2 regions of the Brevundimonas nasdae genome follow, and region 1 is predicted to be linked to the other one. Evidence: predicted binding sites of a transcription regulator. Region 1 holds the regulator's gene; the other holds the start of a gene.
The links. Region 1 encodes LexA, which represses DNA repair genes until DNA is damaged. Its sites were predicted from a motif close to ATGTTCNCNANNTGTTCT; they were not measured.
Positions count from the first base shown of each region.

Region 1 (11,827 bases):
ACATAGCGAGCCATGGGGGGACACCTTACTCCATGATTCGCTCCCGGCGTACGGCCCGGAGCAAATCGAACTGTTGATCAAAAGAAGAAAGCGCGCCCTGCGGCGCGCTTTCGGGAAGTCGATTGTGGCCGTCCGGCTTACTGGGCGGGTTGCGGAGCCGGAGCCGCCGAGTGCGTCGTTGCAGCAGACGGGAGGCTGGCCTCCAGATCATCCAGCGACGGAGCCGAAGGACGGGCTGGAGCCGCAGGCTGAGGCTGGGCCGGTTGCTGCTGTTGCGTCTGCGGCTGGGTCGCCAGCGAACCAACGGCATTGGCGTCAATCATCGAGACCGATGCACGATCCATATTGCCGACAACGGTCAGACCGATGGTCAGGGCGAACAAAATAGCTGCCAGCCACCAGGTGACGACGGTCAACAGATTGCCAGCGCCCCGCGCCGTCATGAAGCCCGACGGACCGCCGCCCATGCCGAGCGCGCCGCCTTCGGAGCGCTGCAGCAGCACAACGCCCGTCAGGGAGATGGCGACGATGATGATGGCGACGAGCAGGATGGTCTGGAGCATGGCGTCATTCATGTGGGCGCGGATGTGCGCCGATCAAGCGGCGGCCTCTATCATTGAAGCCCGCGCGGGGCAAACATCATGCGGCCCTGATGATCTTGAGAAAATCATCCGCCTTCAGGGAAGCGCCGCCAACCAACGCGCCGCCGACCTCGGCCGTGGCCAGAATGTCGGCTGCATTGTCGGGTTTGACCGAGCCGCCATAGAGAATAGGCGTCTTCGCCGTCCCCTGCCCCAGCCGCGCAATGATCGCCGACCGAATCGCGGCGTGCACCTCGGCGATCTGCTCCAGCGTCGGGGTCAGGCCGGTGCCGATGGCCCACACCGGCTCATAGGCCACGGCGAAATCACGTTCCGACAGACTATCCGGCAACGAACCGGCGACCTGGGCCGACACCACGGCGACCGCATCGCCCGCCTCGCGCTGCTCAAGAGTTTCGCCGACGCAGACAATCGGCTCCAGCCCGGCGGCGATGGCCGCCTCGACCTTGGCCGCCACATCCGCATCCGTCTCGCCAAAACCAGCACGACGTTCCGAATGCCCCAGAATCACCAGCGTAGCGCCCGCATCGGTCAGCATTTCCGCCGACACCGAGCCGGTGAATGCGCCCTGCGGCTTGTCGTGACAGTCCTGCCCGCCCAGTTCGACCTTGCCGCCGACCAGCGTGCTCCGCATCCGATCCAGCAAGGTGGCGGGGGGGCACAGGGCCACGCGGCAGGTGACGGATTGGGCCTTGATTGCGTCCTGCAACGCTTGGGCTTCGGCCAGAGAGGCCGTCAGGCCGTGCATCTTCCAATTGCCAGCGATCAACTTCACGGATTGTTTCATGCGGCCCTGTCTAGGCACCCAAAACAGGTAAGCCAAGACCCGTCGCCGCAATCTGAACATCATGCCGTCCTTGCGGGGGCGCGTGTCGCCCGACTATACGCCGAAGTGACGCCACTGTCGGCCAGTCCCGGGTTTTCGAATGATCACCGCCTTCCGCGCCTTTTCCCGATCCAAATGGGCCGCCGGCCTGCTCGTCCTGATTGCGGTCAGTTTCGTGATCGTCGGCGCGCGCATGGATGTCTTCGACAACCTTGGGCCCAAGCACGTCATCAGCGCGGGCGATCGCTCGATGAGCGAAGTCGAGTTCCGCACAGCCTTCGACCGCGTGCGTGAGCGCGTGCAGGAGCAGGCCGGTCGTCCGCTGACGAACGCCGACCTGGTGGCGGAAAATATCCACGTCCGCTTCCTGGACAGCCAGACCGAGCAGCTTGGCTTCCTGAACTGGGCCTGGAAGGCCGGTCTGCGTCCCGGCAAGGAGCTGATCGTCAAGCAGATCCGCCAGATCCCCGCCTTCTTCAACTCGGTCACCGGCCAGTTCGATCAGCAGGCCTACCAGGCCGCTCTGGCCCAACAGAACCTGACCCCGGCCATGCTGGAGCAGGACCTGCGCGACCAGTACGCCACCGAACACTTCGGCGCCGCCGTCTATGCCGGCGCCCGCGTGCCGCGCATCTATGGCGCGCTTCTGGCGGGGCAGGCGTTTGAACGCCGCGACGGCCGCTGGTTCGAAGTCACCCAGGCCATGGCGGGTCAGGTCGCTGCGCCCACCGACGCGCAACTGAACGCCTTCATTCAGGAAAACGCCGCCCGCCTTCGCGCGCCGGAGTTTCGCACGGTTTCGGTCGTGCTGTTCTCGCCCGATCCCGCCGCCGCCAACGCCCCGATCCCGGAAGCGCGCATCGTTGAGCGTTTCAACTTCAAGAAGGACAGCCTGGGTCAGCCCGAGACCCGCACCTTCGTCACCCTGACCGCACCGAACCGCGAGACGGCCGACAAGATCGCCGCCGCCCTGCGCGCCGGTAAGTCACCCGTCGATGCCGGACGTGAAAACAACGTCACGCCCGCCACCTTCACCGATCAACCGCGCAGCGCCCTGGGCGACCAGGCTGTTGCGGCGGCTGTGTTCGGTCTGCAAGCAGATCAGGTGTCTGCACCGATCCGGGCTGGCGTCGGCTTCGCTGTCGCCAAGGTGACCAGCATCAAGGCCGGTCAAGCCGCAACGCTTGAAAGCGCCCGTCAGGAGATCATCGCAGAACTGCGTGCTGAAGACGCCAAGACCCAGACCTACGCCAAGGTCGAGAAGTACGAAGCCGCCCACCAGGCCGGCAAGGGTCTGGCGGACGCTGCACGTGAAGCCGGCGCTCGCATCGTTGACCTGCCGCCCTTCACCCAGGACGGCAAACTGCCGAACGGCCAGGGCCTGAATGCGCCGCCGCAAATCTTCCAGACCGCCTGGACCCTGGCCAAGGGCGGCGAAAGCGATGTGATCGACGCGGGTCAAGGCCAGTATTTCGCCGTGCGTCTGAACGACATCCGCCCATCGGCCCTGCCGACCCTGGCTGAGGTTCGCGAGCCTCTGGCCGTCGAATGGACCCGTCGTGAAGGCATGCGCCGCCTGTCGGCCAAGGCCGATGAACTGGCAGGCCAGATTCGCGCTGGTCAGGACGTCGCCGCCGTCGCCCGTTCGGTCAACGCGCCGCTGATCACCCGCACCAACGTCGTGCGCGATCAGGCCACGGTTCAGTCGCTGGGTCAGGGCATTGTTCAAGGCCTGTTTGGTCAGTCCAAGGGTCAGGTCTTCGCTCAGCCCGCCTCTGAAAACGCCTATGTCGTCGGTCGCGTGGACAACATCCACGCCGCTGATCCGGCTGTCGCTGGTCCGCTGGCCGAACAAGCCCGCCCGCGCATGACGCAGGAACTGATCCAGGCCATGGTTCAGGCCTCCTTCTCCGCTGGCGCTCAACGCTCCAAGGCCAAGAACGACCCCGCGCTGGCGCGCACGGCCCTGGGCCTGTCCGCCACCGGCTCCGCTCCCGCAGCCCCGGCGCAATGACCGCAGAAGACGCAGACCGCCCCGATTTCGAAACCTTCGCCGCCGGTCTTTCGACCGGTCGGCCGCAGGTGGTGGTTCGACGGATCATCGACGACCTGGAAACCCCGGTTTCAGCCTATCTGAAACTGGGGCGCGATCGCCCTTACGCCTGTCTGCTCGAGTCGGTCGAAGGCGGTGCGGTGAAGGGTCGTTATTCGATCCTGACGCTGGACCCGGATGTCGTCTGGCGCTGCCGTGGCGATCAGGCCGAGCTGGCGCGCGGCGGCGACATCGCCAATGGCAGGTTCATCGCCGAAGCCGAACCCACGCTGAAATCGCTTCGCTCCCTTATCGCTGCATCCAAGTTCGACCTGCCCGCCGACCTGCCCCCGATGGCCGCCGGTCTGTTCGGCGTGTTCGGCTATGACATGGTGCGTCTGCTGGAGCCGCTGGGCGCACCGAATCCCGATCCGCTGGACCTGCCCGACGCGGTGCTGACGCGCCCGTCTCTGGTGGCGATCTTCGATTCGGTTCGCCATGAGATCGTATTGGTTTCGGCCGCCTATCCTGACGCTGGCGTGTCGGCGCAATCGGCGTTCGATTCGGCCCTGTCGTGTCTGGACGCCTTCGAGAACGCCCTGCGTGAGCCTCTGCCCGTCCGCGCGGCGCCGCAGCCTGCACCGGCCACAGTGTTCCAATCACCCGTCGATGGCGAAGGTTTCGCCGAGATGGTGGCGCGCGCCAAGGACTACATCAGCGCAGGCGACATTTTCCAGGTCGTGCTCAGCCACCGTTTCTCGGCGCCCTGGTCGGATGATCCGTTCGCCTTCTATCGGTCCCTGCGACGCCAGAACCCCTCGCCCTATCTGTTCTATCTGAACTTCGAAGGCTTCCAGCTGGCCGGATCCAGCCCGGAGATTCTGGTTCGCTTGAAGGATGGCGAAGTCACTATCCGCCCGCTGGCCGGAACCCGCGCACGCGGCGCCACGCCAGAGGCGGATAAGGCGCTGGAAGCTGAACTTCTGGCCGATCCGAAGGAACTGTCCGAGCATCTGATGCTGCTGGACCTGGGCCGCAATGATGTGGGCCGCGTCGCAGCCCCGGGCACTGTCGAAGTCACGGAAAGCTTCGTCGTCGAACGCTACAGCCAGGTCATGCACATCGTCTCCAACGTGCGCGGCAAGGCCGATCCAAAACTGGATGCGGTCGACACGCTTCTGGCCGCCCTGCCCGCCGGCACCCTGTCCGGCGCGCCCAAGGTCCGAGCGATGGAAGTCATCGACGAACTGGAAAGCGAAAAGCGCGGCGTCGGATACGGCGGCGGCGTGGGCTATATCTCGGCCGGCGGTGAAGCGGATATCTGCATCACCCTGCGAACCGCCCTGTTCGCGGACAACCGAATCTTTGTGCAGGCGGGCGCGGGCGTCGTGGCGGACAGCGATCCCGCCGCCGAATACGCCGAAACCCAGCACAAGGCGCGGGCCCCCATGCGGGCGGCGGACGACGCCTGGCGCTTTCGCGCCGGCAATCGCTAACGGGTGTAGCTGGCGTTCGGGTTATCGATCTGGACGCCAGGCCCCAGGACGACGACCCCCGCCATGACGACCGCAGCCGTTGCGGCGAATGCGGCTGCGGTCAGCGCCGCCAGCGCGCTGGGCTTCGGCTCATCCACGACCAGCCGGTCCCTGGCGGCGGCGATCTTGTCGGCGATGTCTTTTTCAGCGGTCAGTTTCACGGCCCCATCAGACGCCGCCATCGGTTAAGATGCGCTTTAACGCGACGCATGCTTGGCGAGACGGCCTGTCACGCCTAGAAGCCAAGTCATGATCCTCGTCGTCGATAACTACGACAGCTTCACCTACAATCTCGTCCACTACCTCGCGGAGTTGGGCGCGCCGACGCATGTGGTGCGCAATGACGACCTGACGGTGGATGAGGCGTGGGCGCTGAACCCCGCCGCCGTGCTGCTGTCGCCCGGCCCCTGCGCACCTGATCAGGCCGGCATCTGCCTGTCGCTGATCCAGACGGCGCCTGCATCCATGCCTATTCTGGGCGTCTGCCTGGGCCATCAGGCCATCGGTCAGGCGTTCGGCGGAGACGTGATCCGCGCCAAGACCCTGATGCACGGCAAGACCTCGCCGATCCTGCACGAGGGGAAAAGCGTCTTTGCGGGTCTGCCTTCGCCGTTCACGGCGACGCGCTATCACTCGTTGGCCGTCAAGCGCGAGACCCTGCCGGACGACCTGGAAGTCACGGCCTGGACGGCGGATGGAGAGATCATGGGCCTGCAGCACCGCACCCGCCCGATCCACGGCGTCCAATTCCATCCGGAATCCATCGCCACCGAACACGGCCACGACATGCTGGCCAACTTCCTTGAGATCGCCGGCGTCAAGCGCCTCGCGGCCGCCTGATCATGGCGGACGGTTTCAAGCCGCTGCTGGCGCAGCTGGTCGATGGGCAGCCGTTGACGTCAGAACAAGCGCACGACTTCTTCGCCGCCTGTCTGCGTGGCGAACCGACCCCCGCTCAGGTCGCCGCCGCTCTCACAGCCCTGCGGATGCGCGGTGAGACGGTGGATGAAATCGCCGCCTTCGCCCTGGCGATGCGTGAAGCGGCCCTGACGCTCGATCACCCCTATGAGGTCATCGACACCTGCGGCACAGGCGGCGACGGCCAGCACACCTTCAACATCTCGACCGCAGCGGCCCTGGTGCTGGCGGGTGCGGGCTTGAAGGTCGCCAAACACGGAAACCGGGCGATTTCATCAAAGTCCGGCTCATCGGACGTGCTTTCAGTTCTGGGCGTCAACCTGATGGCGCCACAGGCCCGCCAGCGTAAGGCGCTGGATGAGGCAGGCATCTGCTTCCTGTTCGCCCCCGCCTACCACGGTGCGACGCGCCATGTCGGACCTGTGCGCGCCGAGATTGGTTTTCGCACCGTTTTCAATCTGCTCGGCCCGCTTTCGAACCCAGCGTCTGCAAAGCGCCAGGTCATGGGCGTCTATGACCCGCGCCTCCTGGAGCCGCTGGCCGAGGTGTTGGGTCGACTGGGCGCCACGCGCGCCTGGACCGTTCATGGCCAAGGTCTGGACGAGCTGGCGACTTCCGGCTCCACCGAGGTCGCGGAATGGAAGGACGGCGTCGTCCGCCGCTTCCAGGTCACGCCCGAAGACGCAGGCCTGCCCCGCGTTTCGATTGAGGCCATCCGTGGCGGGGACAGCGAAGAAAACGCCGCTGCTCTGCGCGCCCTGCTGGCGGGCGCAACCGGCGCCTATCGCGACATCGTCCTGCTGAACGCCGCCGCCGCCCTGGTCGTATCCGATCGCGCCGAAACCCTGGCCGAGGGCGCCGTCATAGCCGCGGCCTCCATTGACGAAGGCCGCGCCGCCGAAGCTCTGCAGCGACTGGCCCAGATCACCTCCACGCCGCTGGACACCGAAGAAGCCGCATGACCGACGTTCTGGACCGCATCGCCGCCTATAAGCGCGAGGATGTCGCTGCGCGTAAGACTGCGACATCGCAGACCGCGATTGAGGCCCTGGCGGCGACCGCTTCTGCGCCTCGCGGCTTTCGGGCGGCGTTGGAGCGTGTGGGTGAGGAGACGGGACGTCCCGCCCTGATCGCTGAAATCAAAAAAGCCAGCCCGTCCAAGGGCCTGATTCGCCCTGACTTCGATCCGCCCGTATTGGCCCGCGCCTACGAAGCGGGCGGCGCCGCCTGTCTGTCAGTGCTGACCGACGGTCCCAGTTTCCAGGGCGACGACGCCTATCTCGGGCTGGCGCGCGACGCTACGTCCCTGCCCTGCCTGCGCAAGGACTTCCTGGTCGATCCATGGCAGGTGGCGGAAAGCCGGGCGCTGGGCGCGGACTGTATTCTGATCATTCTAGCGATGATTGACGACACCCTTGCGGCGGAGTTGCTGTCAGAGGCGGAGCGTTTCGGCATGGACGCCCTGATCGAGACCCACGATGAGGCCGAAATGGCCCGCGCCTGCGCGCTGGGCGGGGATCTGGTCGGGGTCAACAACCGCTCGCTGCGGACCTTTGAGGTCGATCTGGAGACGACGGAGCGCCTGTCCATGCTCAGCCCCGTCCGCGCCCTGCTGGTCGCCGAGAGCGGCATTTTCACGCCGGACGACGTGGCCCGCGTCTCCGCCGCCCACGCCCAGGCCATCCTGGTCGGGGAAAGCCTGATGCGGCAGGCGGATGTCGAGACGGCGACACGGCAACTGCTGGCCGCCTGATCGCTGTTTGTCACGCAGCGCTAACGGCGCCGTTAAGTTGACATTAGGACGGAACACTTACAGAACATCGCCAATGTTCACGGCCCGTTCCGATTCGAGGAAGGGGCGCATGAGGGCCTGGCGATGCTCACGCGTAAGCAGCACGAACTGCTGATGTTCATCCACGAACGGATTCAGGAGACGGGCGTCTCTCCTTCGTTCGACGAGATGAAGGAGGCGCTGGATCTGGCGTCCAAATCGGGCATTCACCGACTGATCACGGCGCTGGAGGAACGTGGGTTCATTCGCCGCCTGGCACACCGCGCCCGCGCGCTGGAGGTGACCAAACTGCCTGAACAGGCCACCGCCGGCGCGCCGCGTGGACGTGCGGGGTTCAAGCCCGACGTCATCGAGGGCGGCGCCAATACGCCTCGCCCCGTCGTTGCCGCCGTCGCCAACGACACCCGCGAACTGCCGCTGCTGGGCAAGATCGCCGCCGGCACGCCCATTGCGGCCATCCAGCACGAACAGGAACGCCTGCCGGTGCCGGAATCCATGCTGGGCAAAGGTGATCACTATCTGCTGGAGATCGAGGGCGATTCGATGATCGAAGCGGGCATCCTGAATGGCGATCTGGTCGTGATCCGTCGCGGCGACACCGCCAACAACGGCGAGATCGTCGTGGCCCTGGTCGAGGGCGAGGAAGCCACGCTGAAACGCCTGCGCCGCAAGGGCGCCTCCATCGCGCTGGAGCCGGCCAACCGCAACTATGAGACCCGCATCTTCGGCCCGGATCAGGTCGAGGTTCAGGGCAAGCTGGTCGGCCTCATGCGGCGTTATCACTGACATCGGGATCAGGTTGACGCGACCAAGGCCGTTCACCTCTCACATCCGACGTCCAGACGGCCCGCCAGCGCGGGCCGTTTTCATTTTTCGTACGCCACAGCTCAACAGCGCCGCCGCGCGCAAAGTCGACACCGTCCAGGATCAACCTTCCCTGACAGGACGAAGGCAGATCTGGCACCGCAGCCCGGATGCTGATCACCTCGGCTGACTGACAAAGACCATCCAGTTGTTCGACGTTGGGTGCGCGCTTGCCCCACCACAGGGCGACGGGTCCGGCATCCGGGGTGTGCGGGCGGCAGGAGAAACGATCGCAGGACCATCCCTCGATATCCCGCCCGACCATCTCCAGCCCCCGCCGACGTGACCACAGGTCGGCGGCGAATTCCCGCACGCCAGGTCTGACGACGACAGCCTCAACGCCGCGGTGAAAGGCGGCATTGGTTCCTCCATCCCCGATCCACAGATCGGGGACCGGCGCACGCGGCCAGATCATCACCGCCGCCGCGAGCGGCAGTCCCAGCCACCTGACCCGCCCGCGCCACAGGCAGACGAAGAGAATGCCCAGAAAGGCGATGGGCAGGACATAATCCGGCGCACTGGGGATCGTCTGCACCGCGCCGGGCAGTCCGGCCGTCCAGCTTCCAATCGCCAGCATGATGTCGACGCCCCATCCGGCCACCGCCAGAAACGGACCGCCCAGGCCGAGCGGTTCCAGCGCTGCCCCCAGCGCAAGCGCAGGCATCAGGATGAAATCGGCGACAGGCGACGTGCCCAGATTAGCCAGCAACCCGTACACAGCCGTGCGGTTGAAATGCTGCATGGCGAATGGTCCCGTCGCCATCCCCGCCACCAGGCTGGCCGCGACCGCCGCGAACAGCCAACCGCCGAACCGCTGAACCGCCGCGATGGGCCAAGGCACGGATATCTCCCGCGTCCTTTTGGGCCAGGCCTCGACCAGAGCGACCAGGGCCGCCGTCGCCGCAAACGACATCTGAAAGCCGGGCGTGACGACCGCTTCCGGCTGCACCAGCAACACGATAAAGGCGGCGACCGCCAACCCATGCATCGTCACCGCCTGTCGGTTCAGTAGGATGGCCAGAAAGGCGATAGAGGCGGTGACGGCGGCGCGCTCGGCCGGCGCCGGCGCGCCCGACACGACCAGATAGGCGCCGACCGCGATCAAACCGGCGACGGCGGCGATCTTCTTGCCCGGCGTCCGCAGCGCCAGCCAGGGTACGGCCGCCACCAGCAGCCGCACCGCAAAGAAGACGAAACCGCCCACAATGGCCATGTGCAGTCCGGAGACCGACAGGATGTGCGCGAGCCCCGAATCCCGCATGATGTTGATGTCGTCCTGGCTGATCCAGGTTTCATGGCTGGTGGTCATGGCGGCGGCGATCCCGCCCGTTCGTTGCCCCAGACGCGCGACGATCCTTTCGGACAGGCCATAGCGCGCGCCATTCACCGCCATCTCCAGCCGCAGCCGCCAGGACGGAGGCGCCAGGTCGATGCGTCGCGTCTCGCCAAGGCCGAACGCCACCCCGCCCATGCCCTGAAAGAAGGCGTTTCGTCCAAAATCATAGGCGCCGGGACTGGCGGGCGCCGGCGGCGGGTTGAGGATGGCGAACAGGCGGATCGCCTCTCCCGGCCGTGGCGGTTCGCCGCGCACCGTGGCGCGAAGACGCACAGGCGTGTCCTGCGGCGCCACGCCGCGTATCCAGACGGGGGCGATCACGACTCGGGCGCCGCGCTGCCCCGGACTGTCGACATCGACCACCCAGGCCTCGATGGAGGTCGGTCGGCTCAAGGCAGGCGCAATGGGCGCTGTGACCATGTCCGTGCGCAGCTTGGCCGCCGTGACGCCGCCGCACAGGCAGGCCAGAATCATCAGGGGCCAGGTGATCCGACGCGACCATCCGCGTCGCCGGGCTGCAAACCAGGTCCCCACCGCTGCCCCGCTGAACAGGATCAAGATCCAAAGCGCCGGTTCGGTTCGGAGCGAAAAATAGATCCCGCTGCCGCACCCAAAGGCGACCGGGCCCCATAGCCGCCAGCGGAGGGCCTGAGCCTCGATTTGGTAGCGCAACCAAACGCGCAATCGTGCGGCGGGGGTAGGCTTTGCTGCATCGGGGCGTATAAGGGCGTCGCTTACGGACCCTCCCCCAATGACCTCACCTTCCTCGACAGTTGTCACCCGCTTCGCCCCCTCGCCGACAGGCTATCTCCATATTGGCGGTGCGAGAACAGCATTATTCAACTGGTTGTACGCCAAGAGACACGCTGGACGTTTCCTGATCCGTATCGAGGATACGGACCGTGAACGGTCCACCGACGAAGCGGTGAAGGCGATCTTCGACGGGCTGAGCTGGCTGGAGCTGTTCGCCAACGAAGAACCGGTGTTCCAGTTCAGCCGCGCTGATCGGCATCGCGAGGTGGTCAACGCCTTGCTGGAAACCGGCCACGCCTATCGGGACTTCACCTCCGCTGAAGAAACCGGACGACTGCGTGACGAAGCCAAGGCCGAGAAACGGACCTTCGAATCGCCCTGGCGCGACCGCGAACCGACCGTCGACGGTCTGGCCCTGCCCCACGTCGTGCGTTTCCGCAGGCCGCAGGCCGCGACGGTCACCGTGAATGACGAAGTCCAGGGCGCAGTCAGCTGGTCGACGAACGACCTCGACGATCTGGTTCTGCTGCGCTCCGATGGTGCGCCGACCTATAATCTGGCTGTTGTCGTCGATGACCACGACATGGGCGTGACCCACGTCATTCGCGGCGATGACCACCTGAACAACGCCGCCCGTCAGAGCCTGATCTATGATGCGCTGGGCTGGACCCGTCCAAGCTTCGCCCACATCCCGCTGATTCACGGCCCGGACGGCGCCAAGCTGTCCAAGCGTCACGGCGCCCAGGCGGTGCACGAATACGCCGAGATGGGCTACCTGCCTGAGGCCATGCGCAACTATCTGGCGCGCCTGGGCTGGGCGCACGGCGACGACGAGCTGTTCAGCGACGCCCAGGCTGTCGAATGGTTCGGTTTCGACGGCATCGGCAAGGCGCCCGCCCGTCTGGACTTCGACAAGCTGGCCCATGTCAACGCCCACTGGCTGCGTCTGGCTGATGACGAACGACTGGCCAAGCTGACCCTGGACGCCCACCTTCAGCGCGGGCGTGAAATCGCCGATGACGACGAGGCCAGGCTGCAACGCGCGATGCCATTCGTGAAGGACCGCGCCAAAACGACGCTGGAACTGGCCGAGCAGACGGAATTTGTTCTCAAGGCCCGTCCTCTGGCGCTGGACGACAAGGCGCGCGGCCTGTTGGCGGGCGAGACGC
Region 1 covers NZ_CP080034.1:987,151-998,977, reverse strand. The annotation lists gene KWG56_RS04875 (CTP synthase) at 1-14, opposite strand, end outside; gene secG (preprotein translocase subunit SecG) at 138-563, opposite strand; gene tpiA (triose-phosphate isomerase) at 640-1,389, opposite strand; gene KWG56_RS04860 (peptidylprolyl isomerase) at 1,529-3,442, shown strand; gene trpE (anthranilate synthase component I) at 3,439-4,956, shown strand; gene KWG56_RS04850 (peptidoglycan-binding protein) at 4,953-5,156, opposite strand; gene KWG56_RS04845 (anthranilate synthase component II) at 5,245-5,835, shown strand; gene trpD (anthranilate phosphoribosyltransferase) at 5,838-6,875, shown strand; gene trpC (indole-3-glycerol phosphate synthase TrpC) at 6,872-7,666, shown strand; gene lexA (transcriptional repressor LexA) at 7,790-8,491, shown strand; gene KWG56_RS04825 (ComEC/Rec2 family competence protein) at 8,472-10,463, opposite strand; gene gltX (glutamate--tRNA ligase) at 10,657-11,827, shown strand, end outside.

Region 2 (11,827 bases), 1.2 Mb from region 1:
CCTGTGCGTCGAGACCGACATCGCCGACCCCGGATCGCGCGGCTTCGTGCTGCAGATCGGCGAGGCCTTCTTCCACGGCTTCGTGGTTCGGAAAGATGGGGCCGTCGCAGGCTGGGTCGACCGCTGCCCGCACGCCGGATTCCCCATTGCGGTCGAACTGGATCGCTATCTGACGCCGGACGGTTCGCTGATCCTGTGCGGCTGGCACGGCGCGGTGTTTGAGCCGCTGACCGGCGAATGCACGGGCGGTCCGTGCGCGGGCGGGCGGCTGACGCCCTGGCCGGTGACGGCGGCGGGCGGGATCATCCGCACCGCCTGACCAGGCTGCGGCTCAGTCGAGCGGCTGGGGCCGCGTGACGATGGGCGCGTTTGGATCGGTCTGCGCCGGACGCGCGGGCGTCGGCGCCGGGCCCTGAGGAACCACCACGACAGGAGGCGGCTCGACCGTCGCCGACGGAACCGGGGCAGGCGTCGAGGCGGCTGGAGCGGGCGCGATCGTCGGGCGCGGCTGGGCGGGTGTCGGCGCAGGCCGGGCTGCAGGCGCAGGCGTCGTCGCGCGGGCAGGCGGCGGCGTGGTTGTCTGTTGTGGGCGAGGCGCGACGGGTGCGGCTGCGACCGGCGCCGGTTCAGGCGTTGCAGCCTGTTGGGGTTCAGGCGTCGGTGCGGCGGGCGGCGTGCTGACGGGCGCGGCGGCTTCGGGCGTTGTAACCGGCGGAGCCTCGGCAGCGGGTTGCGAACGCAGCGCGAACCACAGGCCGCCGCCGATGATCACAACCGCTGCGGCCCCGACCCCGATCAGCAGGGGCAGTCGTGAGGCTGATTGGCGGGATGCCGCCTGACGGGGTGATGCAAGCTGGGGCGCGATGGGCGCGACCTCGATCACAGGCGGCGTTTCCGCGACCATGACGGGGGCTGCGGGTTCAGGCTGAACCTGTGCGGCAGGCGTGGGATCGGGCCGGGGCGGCGAAAGGGCCTCGGCGCCGGGCAGGGGGCGCACGGTCAGGTCAGGCGCAGCGGCGGCGGGTTCCGGTTTCGACGGCGCCGCAGGCGCCGCGGCAGGGCGCGCCTGCGGAATCAGCGATCCCGACAGAATGCCGCCTGGGCGCTGCGCCGGGGCAGGTGCAGCCGGACGAACCGGGGGGCGTCCTTCGGCGGGTGAGAATCCTTGTCCCGATCCTGCCGCCTGACCTTGAGCCGGAGCCTTGCGAGGCGGCGGATTGGGCAGACGATCCAGCGGATTGGGCGCGACCGGCACCGGCCCGACGTGGAAGGTGGTCGCGGGCATCCGTCCCCACTGCGCGGGCTTGCGCTCGAACGGCTCAGGCTGGGCGGGCGCCGGTACCGGCGACGGGGTCTTCTGATCGTCGGACATGGTCTTCTATTCGCTGGCGATCTGGCCGGTTTCGTGACGGTTCAGTTCTTGAGCCGATATCCGGTCTTGAACATCCACATCACAATGGCAAGGCAGAGGGCGAAAAAGCCCAGAGTCGCCGTCAGGCTGACGCCGATGGAGACATCGCCCTGACCATAGAAGGCCCAGCGGAATCCAGAGACCAGATAGACGATCGGATTGAACAGGGTCACCGTGCGCCAGCCCTCCGGCAGCATGTCGATGGAGTAGAAGGCGCCGCCCAGGAAGGTCAGGGGGGTGACGATCAGCATCGGGATCATCTGAAGCTGCTCAAACCCGTCGGCCCAGACCCCGATGATGAAGCCGAACAGGCTGAAGGTCACCGAAATCAGGATCAGGAAGGCCATCATCCAGAAGGGGTGCAGGATCTGCAGCGGCACGAAGAAGGACGCCGTTGCCAGGATGATCAGGCCCAGAACCCCCGACTTGGTCGCCGCCGCCCCGACATAGGCCAGGACGATCTCCAGCGAGGAGACGGGCGCGGACAGGATCTCGTAGATGGTGCCGGTGAATTTGGGGAAGTAGATGCCGAACGAGGCGTTGAAGATCGACTGGGTGAACAGGCTGAGCATGATCAGGCCCGGCACGATGAAGGCGCCGTAGGGCACGCCGCCGACCTCCTGCATCCGGCTGCCGATGGCGCCGCCGAAGACCACGAAATACAGGGCCGTCGTGATGACGGGGGTGACGATGCTCTGCCAGATGGTGCGCAGCGCCCGCGCCATTTCGAAGCGATAGATGGCCCAGACGCCGTATCCGTTGAAGGTCATGCGGCGGTTCCGTTCGTGTGGACCAGGCTGACGAAGATGTCTTCCAGCGAGCTCTGGCGGGTGTTCAGGTCCTTGAAGCCGATGTTCAGCGCCTCCAGCCGACGGATCAGGGAGGGCACGCCGGTGTCGTCGGCGTTGGCGTCGAAACTGTATTCCAGTTCGCCGCCGTCGGTCTTGAGCGTCAGGCCCCAGTCGGACAGTTCGGCGGGGATGGCGGCCAACGGCTCAGTCAGATTCAGGGTCAGGGTCTTCTTGCCCAGTTTCTTCATCAGGGCGGTCTTTTCCTCGACCAGGATCAGTTCGCCTTTCAGGATGACGCCCACCCGGTCGGCCATCTCCTCGGCCTCTTCGATATAGTGGGTGGTCAGGATGATGGTGACGCCGCGTTCGCGCAGGCGCCGCACCATGACCCACATGTCGCGACGCAGTTCGACGTCGACGCCTGCAGAGGGCTCGTCCAGGAACAGGATGTCCGGCTCATGGCTCAGGGCCTTGGCGATCATCACCCGGCGCTTCATCCCGCCCGACAGGGTGCGCAGCTTGGCGTCGCGCTTGTCCCACAGGGTCAGGTCTTTCAGCAGTTGCTCGATGAAGGCCGGGTTCGGCGACTTGCCGAACAGGCCGCGGCTGAAGGTGACGGTGGCCATGACCGTCTCGAAGGCGTCCGTGGTCAGTTCCTGCGGCACCAGTCCGATCTTGGTGCGGGCGGCGCGGAAATCGGTTTGAATGTCATGGCCGTCGGCCGTGACGACGCCTGTCGTGGGGGTGACGATGCCGCAGACGATGGAGATCAGGGTGGTCTTGCCCGCGCCGTTCGGACCCAGCAGGGCGAAGATCTCGCCCTTGTTGATGTTCAGATCGACGCGTTTCAGCGCCTGATGGCCGGATTTGTAGGTCTTGGTCAGACCTTCGATGGCGATGACGGGGACGATGGCGGGCATCGATGCTCCTGGACCGGCGACAGTGGCCCCGGTTCTGTAAGGCGGGAATATGGCGCGCCGGGACGCGGGCTCAAGGGGCAGGGCGTAGAATAAGAAAGGCCCGCCCGATGCGAGATCGGGCGGGCCGGCTCCGCCGACCCCACGGGGTCGGGTGGCGGGTCGCAGGGACCGACGGAGCGGTGCTTAGCCTTCCAGGTCCTGGCCTTCGTCCGGTTCGGGCGTGCCCAGGAGCTCGTCGGCAATCTTGTTGGTGGAGGCGCGAACCGCCTTTTCGATGGAGGCGGCGATGTCGGGGTTCTGTTTCAGGAACTCGCGCACATTCTCGCGGCCCTGGCCGATGCGGGTTGAATCGTAGCTGAACCAGCTGCCCGCCTTCTCGATCACGCCCGCCTTGACGCCCAGGTCGATGACCTCGCCCAGCTTGGAGATGCCTTCGCCGTACATGATGTCGAAGATGACCTCGCGGAACGGCGGGGCGACCTTGTTCTTGACCACCTTGACGCGGGTGGTGTTGCCGACCACCTCATCGCGGTTCTTGATCGCGCCGGTGCGGCGGATGTCCAGGCGCACCGAGGCGTAGAACTTCAGCGCATTGCCGCCCGTCGTGGTTTCCGGCGAACCGTACATGACGCCGATCTTGTGACGGATCTGGTTGATGAACAGGACGATGCATTTCGACTTGGAGATCGAGGCGGTCAGCTTGCGCAGCGCCTGGCTCATCAGACGGGCCTGAAGACCCGGCAGGCTGTCGCCCATCTCGCCTTCGATTTCAGCGCGCGGGGTCAGGGCCGCGACCGAGTCGACCACCACGATGTCCACGGCGCCCGACCGCACCAGCGTGTCGACGATCTCCAGCGCCTGCTCGCCCGTGTCGGGCTGCGACACCAGAAGATCGTCCAGATTGACGCCCAGCTTCTGGGCATAGACGGGGTCCAGCGCGTGTTCGGCGTCCACGAAGGCGGCGACGCCGCCCTTCTTCTGGACTTCCGCCACCGTGTGCAGGGCCAGGGTCGTCTTGCCCGAGGATTCGGGGCCGAACACCTCGATCACCCGCCCGACAGGCAGGCCGCCGATGCCCAGCGCCATGTCCAGACCCAGCGAGCCGGTCGAGACGCTCTCGATCTCGTTCACCACGCCGGCCTTGCCGAGTTTCATCACCGAGCCCTTGCCGAAGGCGCGATCGATCTGCGCGATCGCCGCCTCAAGAGCGCGTTGTTTGTCGCCGTCTTCTTTGCCCACCAGTTTCAAAGCCGCCTGTGCCATTGCCTTCGTCTCCCTTGCCATGATTCCCGTCAGAAGCTTGGGAGAGACCCGCCATGGACCCGCCCCCGTTAAGTGAGGCTGACTATGTGCACGGTTTGTTCCGGTTCACAAGATGTTCTCTTTTTGAAGTTCGAGAACCTGGGGATCAGGCGACCGATTCTGACGTGTCGCCCAGCGGCAGGCGCAGGCTGAAGGCGAAGCCCTCGGGCGGATAGGCCAGGGCCGCCGATCCGTTCAGGGAGCGGTTGATGGTGGAATCGATCAGGTCTGAGCCGAAGCCGCGACGTTCTGGCGAGCGGACGGCGGGACCGCCGCTTTCGACCCAATCCAGCAGCAGGACGCCTTTATCGACCGACCAGTCGACGCGCACCAAGCCGCCCGCCGCCGACAGGGCGCCATATTTGGCGGCGTTCACCGCCAGTTCGTGAAACGCCATGCCTAGGCCTTGCGTCTGCAGCGGGTTGAGGCTGACGGATGGGCCGCTCAGATGCACCTGTTCGTCGGCATAGGGCGCCAGTTCCTGCACCAGCAGTTCGCGCAGATCGACCCATTCCCAGTTCCCCGCCGTCAGCAGGTTCTGGGTGTTGGACAGGGCCAGAAGCCGCGCCTCGAACAGGGTGGTGAACATCTTGATGTCCGGGGTCCGGCGCGCGGTCTGACGGGCGATGGACTGGACCGTGGCCAGGGTGTTCTTCACCCGGTGATTCAGTTCGTTGATCAGGATGCGTTGCTGGCGTTCGCTGTCGGCCAGGGCCTGATAGGCCTGACGTCGGTCGGTGATGTCGGTGATGACGCCCGACATCCGCATGGGGCGGCCTGAACGGCTGCGGATCAGGCGTCCGCGCAGGTGGAACCAGCGGTCTGTGCCCGCCAGACGCCATTCCTGATCATAATCGGCTTCGCCCGCCATGGCCCGCGCCAGCGCGGCCAGGTGGAAAGGAAGGTCCTCGGGCGACAGACGGTCGCCGATTTCGGTGGGGCCAAGCCGCGCATCACGCGGAATCGACAGGATTTCGCGGGCCCGATCCGACAGGATGGGAGAGCGCAGAGGCAGGGCGGCCTCCCAGAAGCCGACGCCGCCTGCATCAATGGCGGACAGAACATTGGTCCTCTGATCCAGGATCGAGGCCCCCAGCGCCAGGAACAGTATGATGACGCATCCGGCTGTGACCGCCGCCGCCAGGGCGACCGGAGACGCGCCTCCGGCGTGGGGGACGTGTGAGGCGGGGGCCAGGATGACAGCGGCCATGCCGGTATAGTGCATGGAGGCGATGGCCAGACCCAGGATCACAGCGGCCAGGGCGCGCCAGCCCTGACTGCGTTCGCGCCGCGCCGCTGCAAGGGCCGCTGTCGAGGCCACCACGGCGATCAGGACGGACAGGACGACCAAGGCTGGCCGATAACCCAGGGTCGCGGTCGTGCGCACGGCGGCCATGCCGACATAATGCATGGCCACGATCGACAGCCCCATCAGCAGACCGCCCGCAGGCAGGACGTAACGCTTTGACCCCGGTCGGCTGGCGGTCAGGAAGGCGACGCCGGTTCCCGCTACGGCCAGCAGGAAGGAGACGAACGTCAATCCAACTTCGTAGGAGACGGGGGAGCCGGGATCGAAGCCCAGCATGGCGATGAAATGCATCGACCAGATGCTGATGCCCAGCACCAGGGCGGCGACGCCCAGCCATTTGAGCCGCGCCGAGCCCAGATGCGCCCGCATCCGGCCGAACAGGTCCAGAGCCGTCCAGGCGCCCAGAATCGCGACGGCGACAGCGACGGCGGCGAACAGGCTGATGTGGTCGTGATGCACGCGGTTTCAGCTCGGATTGGTCAGGGTGGATTGGACGGGGTCAGGATGGGGTTGGGCGGACTGGGCCGCCAGCGACAGGCCGCCGCCCAGGATCAGGCTGACTGCGCCGATGACGGCCAGCGTGCGGGCTCGGAGCGGCTGAACCGGCGCCAAGGGCCGCGCCAGCATGGCGATCAGCAGGCCGAACAGAGCCAATGCGCCGGGCAGGTCCATGCCGATGCCCAGAAACACGCCGTGCGCCTGCGCCAACAGCCAGCCGCCGACGATCAGTGTGACGACAACCGATGGGATCAGCGCGGTCCAGCGCGCCAGCCGCGCGCTGATCAGGGCGGTCGCGGCGGCAGCGAGGGCGGCGGCCAGACCGGGCCAGATGAACAGGAAGGCGGCTTCCGGCGCCAAAATCTGCGTGACGAGGCCCAGCGCCAGCACCACGATGATCAGGCCCAGCCAGCCGCCCCATGTCGTCTCATCCTCGCCCATAGGCCAGAGCGTCAGGATGACGGCGATCACGGCGGCGCCCGCGACAACGGGGTTCAGGCCGCCCAGCGCCAGGGCCAGAACCGCCGCCAGAACGAGAACCAGCGCCAGCAGCCGACGCCCGACCAGGGCCCGTCCGGCGAACAGGATCAGGACGGCGGCTGTCACCGCCAGCCCGGCCCCCGCCTCCATCCACGGCAGGCGGCGCAGCAGGGTGTAATACAGCTCGGGCGTGTCGATCTGTTTGCCGATCGGCCCGGCCAGAACCCGCACCGCCTGGGCCAGGACGACGCCGCTGGCCAGCAGCCAGACCCCGCCCGTCACGCCCTTGAGCACCGACGCGCGGCTGAGGCCCGTCGCGTGTCGCGCGCCCCAGCCTGCGAACCCGGTCAACAGGGCCGCCAGACCCAGCAGCAGCCAGCCGACGACCGGCGGATGACGCAGCACGGCCAGGCCGAACACATCGGCATAGACGGCGTTGTAAGTCGCCTTGGGCAGTGCGGGCGCGCGCAGGAAGCCGTCGGTCGCCTCCAGCGCCAGCGAGCCGATATGCTGCAGGCTGCCCTGATCCAGCGCGTCCGGCGTCGAGGTCGGCGCATGATACTGGTCTGGCCTGCCGATGAAGGCCAGGTTCACGCCTGCAATCCCACGATTGACCGCGATGGTCATGTCGGTGCCGTTGGGCATCAGACGATAGACGAAGACGGTCAGGGCGTTGCTGGACGGACCGCCGGTCGCGTCTTTGGTCGCGCGGGCGAACTGGGAAATGGTCTGGGCGTTGCCGGGGCCGGTCTCGAACATCATGGCCCGCCCGCCGCCGCCGCGCGCCTCCAGATTGACCACCATGCCGACCCGGTCGCGCAGCGGGTGCTCGCTGAAGAAGGCGCGCGCGCCGTCCAGGTTCAGTTCTTCGGCGTCGGTCAGCAGCACGATCAGGGTTCGGTCCGCCGGGCCCCGCGCCTTGATCGCCTGCACGGCTTCCAGAATGGCGGCCACGCCCGAGGCGTCGTCGGCGGCGCCGGGCGATCCCGGCACGCTGTCGTAATGGGCCATCATCAGGACGGCGGGCAGTTCAGGGCGACGTCCGGGCAGAACGCCGACCAGATTGACGGCCAGCAGACCCGCAGCATTGTCGCCGCGCTTTTCGATGCGGCTGATGGCGGCGGGCGACAGGGCGCCGGACTGCAGGCTGGGCGTCAGGCCCAGGTCGGTCAGCCTGCCCAACAGATAGGCCTGCACCCGGGCATGTTCGATGGAGCCGATGGGGTGGGCCGCACGGGCGATATGCCGCACGTCCGTCATCGCGCGGACGGCGGAAAACTCAGTGGCGGGCGACAGGGCGGGAGCGGGTTTGGGCGTCTGACTGGTCAGAACCGCCAGACCAAAGGCGGCTGCCAGGGACGCTAAAAGCAAGACCAGCCGCATAGTCACCCCCCGATGCCCAAACGGCGTACTTCAGCCCCGAACCGGCGTCTTGTGCAAGAGCGGCCTTGCAATCAGGCCGCGCGGCGAAGGGACGAGGGCGCCTTCACATACAGGCCCTTGCGCCCGTTGACGGGCCTGAAAGCGACGGTCTCGCCCTCCAGGCGCTCGTCCACGCCCAGGAACAGGCAGCCGTCGTCGACCAGCCGCCGCTCCAGCCCGTCCAGCACGCGGGCGCGACGTTGCGGCTCCATGTCCGTGATGACATTGCGGCAGAAGATGACGTCGAAACGCACATCGTCGGTGGGTTCGTCCAGCAGGTTGGAGCGTCCGAACCGCACCTTTTCAGCCAGTTCGTCGCGCACCCGCCATTGATCCTCGGCCGGTTCGAACCAGCGCAGCATGGCGTGGGCGGTCAGGCCGCGCTGGACCTCGAAGCCTGAGTAGATGCGCGAACGCGCTTTTTCGATCGCGCGCTGGGCCAGGTCGGTGCCGATCACCTCGACATGCGCGCCCGCCGCCTTGCCCGCCATGGCGATGGACCAGGCTTCCTGTCCGGTTGAACAGCCGGCCGACCAGATGCGGACGCGGCCGTCAGCACGCGCCTGGGCCAGGGCGGGAAGCAGCTCCTTCTCCAGCACGTTGAACGGCGTGCGGTCGCGGCGGAACCAGGTCTCGGGGTTCAGCAGGCATTCGATGACCGCCCAGGCCAGCGACGCCACGGGCTGGGCCCACAGATTGGCCAGCAGGGCCTCGACATTGGCGTAGCCTTCGCGGCGCGCAATCGGACCCAGCCGGTGTTCGGCCAGATGGATGCGGTCGCGCGCCAGTCGATAACCGGCGCGCGTGGCGAGCAAAGTCTGCAGCTTGTCGAAGTCGTCTGGCGTCATGCGGCGATCGCTCCGACCTCCGACAGTTTGGACTGCAGGATGTCGCCGTCGAACGGCTTCATGACATAGTCGTCGGCGCCCGCAGCCAGGGCTTCGGCGATCTTTTCAGGCCGGGTTTCGATGGAGCAGAACAGGGCCTTGGGTCGGTCGCCGCCGGGCAGGGCGCGCATCCGGCGCAGGAAGCTGAGCCCGTCCATCACCGGCATGTTCCAGTCGATCAACAGAACGTCGGGCAGGGCGCTGGTGCAATAGGCCAGGGCCTCGGCGCCGTCGGCTGCTTCATCGACCTCGTAGCCGAGGCCTTCGACGATGCGGCGCGCGACCTTGCGGATGATGCGGCTGTCATCGACGATGAGACACGTGCTGACGGACAAGACAGGACTCCTGGCGGGCGTTCGTCTTTACCCGATTCCCTCGCACCAACTATGGCTGACGCCAGTTAATGAGTCGTTGGTATGTCGGTCAAACCGGCATGACCGCCGCCAGCACGACCCGGCCGTCCTCGACCGTCGTGGTCAGGCGACCGCCCCCCTCCGTCACGGTCAGCCACAGCCAGTAGGGCTGGATCCACTGCCCCGCCAGACCTTCGCTCAGACGCAGGCCGTTCAGGCCGGTCAGGGCTTCGGGTTTCAATCGCGCGCGGGCGCCGTCGGCCTGTCCGCTCAGGTGCAGGGCGCCGTTCTCGACACGGGTTTCGATCACCGCGTTTCCGCCCATCGGCAGGGCGCCGACCGTCAGATAGGCCAGATTGATCAGGGCGCGGGCCTGGGGCTTGGTGAACTCGCCCTCCGCCACGCGCCAATCCAGGGTCGCCCGTCCGCCCTCGGTCACGCCGACGACCAGGGCCTGCAGCTCGCGGGCCGTGAACCGTTCGCTGGTGGTGGCGGCGCCGAAGGCCACGCGGGCGAAATGAACCAGGGCCACCATCTTGCGTGCGCTCTGGGCGATCAGGGCCAGGGCGTCGTCGCGCATGTCCTGCGCCGACGGATCGTCCAGCAGGTCCAGGCCCGAGACGATGGCGCCCGACGGGCTGATGAAGTCGTGGCACAGTTTGGCGGCGATGTAGGTGGCCAGCTCCGTCCCGTCCACGGGCAGATCGAGCGGGGCTTCGGCGTCGGTGTCGGTCATGGCGTCTGCAGCACTCGGGTCAGGATTCGTCTGGCGCATCAGGCTGACGTGATTTGCCGGTTCATGGAACCTTCGGGATGGTCTATCCAAAGACGTGATGACGACCTCCTCGCTCCCGATCCTCGACCGTGATCTGCAGTCCGGCGACCTGACCCTGAAATTGGCCGAGATCGCCGAAGAGGCGGCGCGCCTCATCCTGCCCTTCTGGCGCAGCGGCACGGCGGTCGAGACCAAGTCGGACGACAGCCCGGTGACCCAGGCGGATCGTGCGGCAGAGGCCCTGATCCTGGAACGGCTGGCCGCCCTCTATCCCGGCGTGCAGATGGTGGCGGAAGAGGCGGTGGCGGCGGACGGCGCGCCGACCCAGACTGACGACTGGTTCTGGCTGATCGACCCGCTGGACGGCACGCGTGGCTTTGTGCGCGGCGGCGAGGCCTTCACCGTCAACATCGCCCTGATCCATGAGGGGTATCCTGTCGCGGGCGTCGTCACCGCCCCCGCCAGCGAAACGACCTGGCGCAGCGACCGGCCCGGCGGCGGCGCCCTGCGTCGTCAGTACGGCGCGGTGCATGAGGGCGAGGCCCATGCCGGTGCGGAATGGCGGCCCATCGCGGTGCGCGACCGGCCCCAGGAAGGCGTGGCCCTGCTCAGCCACAGCATAACCGATGAAGAGGCGACGCGCCTGGCCGCCCGCCACGGGTGCACCCATTGGCAGGGCACGGACTCGTCGCTGAAATTCTGCCTGATCGCCGAGGGGCGTTTCGACGCCTATCCGCGCACCGGCCCGACTTCGGAATGGGACACGGCGGCAGGGCAGGCGGTGCTGGAGGCGGCGGGCGGACGGGTTCTGGCCGAAGACGGTCAGAGATTCCGCTATGGCAAGCCGCGTTTTCTGAACGGTCCGTTCGTCGCCATCGGCGGCTGATCAGGCGACGAAACGCGGCTTCAGACTCTCGGCTCGCTGAGCCAGGACGGGCACGCCCATTTCCTGAGCCGTGACGGCGGCTTCGGACAGGATCAGTCCCAGCCCGCTCGGCTGCGCATCGCCCAGACGGCGCCGCGCCAGGGCGATGGCGGCCATGCCGATCTGGTCGGCGGCCCAGTCCAGCGGCTGGGCGTGGGCCAGGCGGGCGCGCAGCCGCTGCTCCAGAAGCTCCAGGGCGGGCAGATTGCGCACCGCCTCGGCCAGGGCGACTTCCCGTGCGATGCGGCGTTCCCGCGCGAGGGCGCCGATCACCAGCCCCTGCCCCTGGGTCAGAGCCTCGGCCTGGGACAGGATCATCAGTGGCAAGGCCTCCTCGCCCGCGCGCACCACCTGAATGGCCGCCCAGTCCAGCGGGCTGTGGTCCGGCGTGAACTGATCCGCTGCCGCGTCGAACATCGTGCGGCCCTGGGCGTGGGCCTCGGCGTGGCCAGCAACGGCGGCCAGGGCCGACAGACCGGCGCCGCACAGGGCCAGGGCGCGCGCGCGGGTCAGGGGGCGGTGGTCCGGCGAGGCCGCCTCGACAAGGGCGCCCAGATCACGTCCGGCCTGATCCAGCAGGCGCGCGTCGCACTGAACGACCCCCGCATCCAGAGCCAGCACGGCCCGGTCCATGCGCAATTCGACATCATCGCCGCCTGCCCCATGCAGGGCGGCGTCCATCAAGGCGGAGGCGTCCATCAGGTCGGTCACAAGACCGCTGAGACGCGCCTGGCGCGCCTTGATCCGGGCGTGG
Region 2 covers NZ_CP080034.1:3,533,422-3,545,248, forward strand. The annotation lists gene KWG56_RS17215 (Rieske (2Fe-2S) protein) at 1-319, shown strand, start outside; gene KWG56_RS17220 (hypothetical protein) at 332-1,372, opposite strand; gene KWG56_RS17225 (ABC transporter permease) at 1,414-2,181, opposite strand; gene KWG56_RS17230 (ABC transporter ATP-binding protein) at 2,178-3,122, opposite strand; gene recA (recombinase RecA) at 3,306-4,385, opposite strand; gene KWG56_RS17240 (MHYT domain-containing protein) at 4,531-6,192, opposite strand; gene KWG56_RS17245 (M20/M25/M40 family metallo-hydrolase) at 6,199-8,094, opposite strand; gene KWG56_RS17250 (CheR family methyltransferase) at 8,166-8,981, opposite strand; gene KWG56_RS17255 (response regulator) at 8,978-9,355, opposite strand; gene chpT (histidine phosphotransferase ChpT) at 9,444-10,109, opposite strand; gene cysQ (3'(2'),5'-bisphosphate nucleotidase CysQ) at 10,207-11,034, shown strand; gene KWG56_RS17270 (hypothetical protein) at 11,035-11,827, opposite strand, start outside.
Region 2: the regulator LexA is predicted to act here: its motif matches at 4,487-4,504, upstream of recA (recombinase RecA).